Linked DNA regions of Desulfosporosinus acidiphilus SJ4. The protein of the gene in region 1 interacts with the protein of each later gene in a pairwise test. Links are inferred from orthologs where the notes say so. Each region holds a gene or a part of one and is shown on either strand. Other genes may lie near its edges.

Region 1 (2,905 bases):
CTGCTTCAATCGCTGCGTTCAGAGCCAGGAGGTTTGTTTGATCAGCGACCCCGGCAATAACCCCGACAATTTTTTTAATATCATTCATTGAATTTAGTACTTCTTGAACTTGCCGGCTAACTATAGAAAATTCGTCAAAGGATCGTTCAACAAATAAAATAGCTTCCTGTATCTTATCGCCTCCAGAGACTGCGGCATTCGTAGCTTGCTCTACGAAACCGGCGGAGTTCGTGGCAGATTGGGCGACTTGATTGGAGGAAGCCTCTAATTCTTCAGACTGAGCCGCAAGATTTGTCAGATGATCCGTTTGTTCCTCTACTTTATGCAACATTTGACGTATAGATGTCATACCCATCAAGCGCTGCACAGAATTATCGATATCACTTAGAGAAGCAGAGGATGATGCTTGCCGTTCGGCTATGACCTGATTAAGAATCTCAACCACCGGATAAAGTGAGCTTGAAGGCGCGATATCAACTTCTAAGGGCTCTATAAAATTACTTTGTGTTAACGCCTTATACATCTTTTCACAATCTAAGTTGTGGTCTTGAATTATTTGCTCATTCTCACGTTTAAATAATCCCATGCTAAACATCATCCTCGTCCTTCTTAAATTTTAAATAAAGAGTTAGACACCGATTTTATAAATTTCAATCTAGTTATGCATTATTCTACAAAATAACCTTAATTCCTTCAAGTAGTTCTATGTTAAGCAATTCTATATTTCTAAAAATTATAACTCGGATTTTATGTGGTTATAGCAACGGCATCTCTTACTTTTCTCCAGCTTACTAAAAGTCTATCCCTCGTTTAGTATCCATGTAAAAACCCCCTAGATAGAGCTTTATCGTTCTATCCTAGGGGGGCATTGATCCAATATTTAATCATTATCGGAGTTATAAGGAACCTTTTTCCTAAAACAATGGGTACTTCTCTTATTGAAATTTGAATTTTACATCAACAATGATTATCTTCTGCGTCGGAGAAATTCAGGAATATCAATATCCACTTCTTTGGCTACCGGTTTAATAATCGTTGTTTCCTGAGCCTTTCCCTGGGCGCCTGACACACTGGCGTATTGCTGATCAAATCCTGTAGCAATTACAGTAACCCTTAATTCTTCTTTAAGGTTCTCATCAATCACCGCACCAAAAATGATGTTCGCCTCAGGATCAGCCGCTTCAGAGATAATCCCTGCGGCTTCATTCACTTCAAAGAGAGTTAGATTTACTCCGCCGGTGATATTAAGCAGCACTCCCTTTGCTCCTTCAATTGAAGTTTCCAACAAGGGACTGGAAATAGCCTTCCGAGCCGCGTCAACTGCCCGGTTTTCTCCGGTGGCTTGTCCAATTCCCATTAAAGCTGAACCGGTATTAGACATAATCGTTTTTACATCGGCAAAGTCTAAATTGATTAAGCCCGGTACAGCAATCAGGTCTGAAATTCCTTGTACCCCTTGACGCAAGACGTCGTCGGCTATCCTAAATGCTTCATGGATGGTAGTATGCTTGTCCACGACCTGTAACAAGCGGTCGTTAGGTATTGTTATTAAAGTGTCGACCTTACTTTTAAGTTCAGCAATTCCCTTTTCGGCTTGCATGGCTCTTTTTCGTCCCTCGAACGTGAAGGGCCTGGTAACAACACCTACCGTTAGCGCTCCCATCTCCTTGGCAACTTCTGCAACAATGGGAGCAGCGCCTGTACCTGTACCGCCGCCCATACCGGCAGTGACAAAAACCATATCTGCACCCTTAAGAACCTTAGCCAATTCTTCACGGCTTTCTTCCGCTGCTTTAGCCCCTATTTCTGGGTTAGCACCTGCCCCAAGACCTTTAGTCAACTTAATACCGATCTGGACCTTTTGAGTCGCGTGAGAAAGATGTAAAGCCTGTGAATCGGTATTAACAGTTACAAAATTTACTCCTTGTAAACCAGCGGTAATCATACGATTCACCGCATTATTTCCGCCACCACCCACACCAATTACCCTGATCTCGGCAATTTGGTTTAATTCAGTTTCAAATTCTAGCATCTAGGTTTAACCTCCTCGCTTATTATGACCGGAATACAAAAAAGTTCAGCCTCGTTTTTTGACAACGGCTCCCTCTAAAGCACCTGAGGCAATAACCCATAGACTGCCACGAAGTGCGAAGACTTAATGTATGCGTACTAATAACATCTGAATACATAAAACCCTTTAAATTCATTACAAATTCTATATGTCAAGGCGTTATCCCTTTTTTTTAAAATAAAAACTTTCAGCAAAGTGTACAACTTTGCTACTTTTTTAACAGGTGTCGCCGAATACTTCCAAGGTTATTGAACAGACGCACACCAAAGGCTACGATTGCAGCTAAATAAAGGTCAACTCCAATCCGGTCTCCGATATACGCTAGGGCGGCTGCTAAAAGCATATTACTGAAAAAGCCGCTCAGAAATACTGTGCTGTCGAAATGATCTTCCTGTGCAGATCGAATGCCGCCCAGAACTGAATCCAAAGCAGCTAAGATCCCTACTGAAAAATATTTAGCATATTCTATCGGGACTGAAAACGGACTTACATACCCAATAGCTAATCCGAGCACTAAGCCTAATATCGGTAACCACATAATCTCAGATCCTCCCTCGATTTAACGGCCAATTACCGGCTTTGCCGCAGTAAAATCAATATAGCGTACCCCTTGTTGAAATGATTTATACTCTTTATCATTAATCAATTGCCAAAGGGCATTCAATTTATCTTTCCATTCCTGTGCTTGTCCCAAACGAACCTCTACCCCGCTTGTCAGGTACAAGGTCATTTGCTGGATAGTATTCACATGAAGTTCCCCAATCTGGCTTAAGAGTTCTTTGGGAGCTTGTCCCAAGAGGCGGAGAGCCGCAGTCAGAGAAGGATTATTCAGGC
Region 2 (2,785 bases), 3.8 Mb from region 1 along the record:
CCAACCACTCTTCCAAGGCGTGTCCCCCGATTGTTCGGACGACTGTAGCTCATCAAATTGGCACCGGGGTTTTCTTTTAAATATCCCTTGGTAAAATCCCGGTTGAAAATCTGCAATAATTCTTGATGCTCCTCGTCAGTGAGCAGTGGGCTATCCTCCTGTTGATGTTCAATCCGGTCAAGGGCCTGCCTATAAAGCCTAATTACCGTAGCCACATACTCCGGACGTTTCATGCGTCCTTCTACTTTCAGGGAATAAACACCGATACGCTCTAATTCAGCTAATTCCTCCACTAACTTTAAGTCCTTAGGGCTTAATAGATGTTCACCCAGGTTTTTATCTGCCAATAGATTCTTACGATCCTGACCAACAAGTTGGTAGGTCATGCGGCAGGGCTGGGCGCAAGTACCTCGATTCCCGCTCCGTCCGCCAATAAAGCTGGACATCAAACACTGTCCTGAATAACATATACAGAGAGCTCCATGAACAAAAACTTCAAGGTCTAAGGGCGTGTTCTCAGCCAAGGTCTTCATTTCAGCTGCTGAAGTTTCTCTGGCAAGGACGACCCGGCGGAAACCAAGGTTTTCCAAATGTTGAACACCCCATGTGTTATTTATCGTCATTTGCGTGCTGCCATGCGTTTCCATTTCCGGCAAAATAGCTTGAATGAGAGCCGCGACCCCTAAGTCCTGTAATATTACTGCGTCCACGCCAGTCTCATACACCGCATAAAGATAGTCCATCAATTCTTTAAATTCTTGATCTGCAATTAATATATTAACCGTAAGGTACACCTTAACCTGACGCTGGTGAGCATAGCGAACGGCTTTACGCAGTTCCTCCATATCAAAATTAGCGGCACTTGCCCGAGCGCTAAAACTCTTACCTCCTAAGTAAACTGCATCGGCACCGTTTTCCACAGCCGCTTTAAAGGCTTCAAAACTCCCTGCAGGTGCCAGAAGCTCAAGAGGGCGTTTTGGGGTTTCTATTGTTTCTATTGTTTCTGTTGTTTCCGTTGTTTCCGTTGTTTCCTTTATTAGTTCTCTGAGATTGTCCATGAAATATTCGCTCCACCCTCAATATCTTGTTCATTGGTATTAAACTTACTTTATTATAATTGTTTAGCCCCGATATGTACAATTCCCATACTCTCCCACAATATTTCCATGAGTTTTGGCACCAACTTTAGGATGATCCCTCTCTCCTCCCCAGACCAAAACTGTCCAGGAAAATTAATCCTCTATCATTTACTTAAAGAATTCTTAGAAGCAAAGTTCTTATAAAATTTAACACTACTTCATAAGAATTTTACTCAAACGCCGCAATTTCAAAGGCACCTGGTAGTCCCAGGTGCCTCATACATCATCCTTGTTAATCTGTCTTTTCACCCAGCAGCTGCATTAGAGTTTCCTGTTCCTCTCGCAGCTTAGCAAGATCATCTGCCAAATTGAGAGCTGTTAACACCGCAATTTGATGAATGTTTAAACGAGGGAGCCGCTGGGAAATTAAACGCATCTTTTTGTCCACTTCGTGAGCCAAACCTAGAATGTATGCTTCTGTTCCTTCACCGCGGACCACATGCTTCTCTCCAAAAATTTCGACGGCAATTTTGACAGATTCTTGAGTCACACTTTTCCCTCGCTCTCTCTTACTGCTTTGCTGGAATGCTTTCTATTTTCGCCATTCCGCGTCAAATTCCTGCTGAATTCCCTCTAAAATGCGCGAATTCAAGGCATTTACTTCCTCATCAGTTAAGGTTCGTTCCAGAGATTGGTACCTTAAGGAAAAAGCGAGACTTTTGCGGCCTTCCGGAATAGACTTACCTGTATAGACATCAAATATTTCCACATTCTGCAATAGTTCTCCCCCAAGCTTGCGAATCCTAGTCATCACCGCTGCCGCTGAAGTCTCTAAGGATACTACCACTGCCAAATCCCGATTGATGGCGGGAAAGCGCGGAATGGATTGAGCGCGCACAACCGGCCGCATGTGCTTAAATAAAGCACCTAAATCTAATTCGAAGAGTACTGCTTTCTCCAAAGCCCATTCTTTTTCTTGGGCAGGATGAAGCTCGCCCAAAAAGCCAACACATTCCTTGTGAAGGTAGATATCTGCAGAACGACCAGGATGTAGGAGAGGACGTTTTTCAGGCACTCGATAGTCAAATTTAAGTCCAAATTCCTGAGCAATTTCCTCCAATATCCCTTTGAGGTAGTAAAAATCATACTGGACTGCTGAATTTAGCCAATGCCGGCCGCTTTTCCCAACGGCAACCCCAGCTACCTGCAATACTTCACGAGGGAGCCGGCGCAGCGGTTTCTCCTCTCCCCAATACGTCATCCCAACTTCAAAAATACTCACCACCGTATTGCGCCGAGCGACGTTCTTTGCTGCGACCTCTAATAGTCCGGGAACCAGCGACGTACGCATTACGCTAAGTTCTTCCCTTAAGGGATTGAGTAAGGGAATGGAATGCTGAGCGCTCCCCCATTGAGCATCTCTGGCAGCACCTGTGAAGGTATAAGTCATTACCTCATCCATTCCGGATTGGACAAGTACCCTGCGCAGCCGACGGCGAAACTCTTGTTCCGCTGTCCTTCTTCCCTGGGTCGTATCTCCTTGCGGCAAGGTTGTAGGGATTAAATCGTAACCTCTTAGACGGGCAACCTCCTCCATGAGATCTTCCTCAATCTCCAAGTCCGCCCGATAGGTTGGAATCTCCACATTAAAGAGATTTTCCTTTTCCTCGAACTTAAAGTTCAGGTTTTCCAGGACTTGTCGAACG

Evidence for each region.
Region 2: the proteins of ftsZ (region 1) and DESACI_RS00765 interact in binary tests that used the Bacillus subtilis proteins (3 or more experiments, as listed by UniProt). The link is inferred for Desulfosporosinus acidiphilus SJ4 from one-to-one orthologs.

What each region holds. Positions count from the first base shown.
Region 1 is NC_018068.1:3,910,334-3,913,238, forward strand. It holds ftsZ (cell division protein FtsZ), read right to left. Parts: upstream 2,033-2,905; coding sequence 968-2,032; downstream 1-967. Other genes in the region: DESACI_RS25580 (methyl-accepting chemotaxis protein), read right to left, coding at 1-586; DESACI_RS17920 (small basic family protein), read right to left, coding at 2,280-2,609; DESACI_RS17925 (cell division protein FtsQ/DivIB), read right to left, coding at 2,631-2,905. UniProt on the Bacillus subtilis protein: Essential cell division protein that forms a contractile ring structure (Z ring) at the future cell division site. The regulation of the ring assembly controls the timing and the location of cell division.
Region 2 is NC_018068.1:144,670-147,454, reverse strand. It holds DESACI_RS00765 (cell division protein ZapA), read right to left. Parts: upstream 1,630-2,785; coding sequence 1,372-1,629; downstream 1-1,371. Other genes in the region: pheT (phenylalanine--tRNA ligase subunit beta), read right to left, coding at 1,672-2,785; DESACI_RS00770 (U32 family peptidase), read right to left, coding at 1-1,058. UniProt on the Bacillus subtilis protein: Activator of cell division through the inhibition of FtsZ GTPase activity, therefore promoting FtsZ assembly into bundles of protofilaments necessary for the formation of the division Z ring.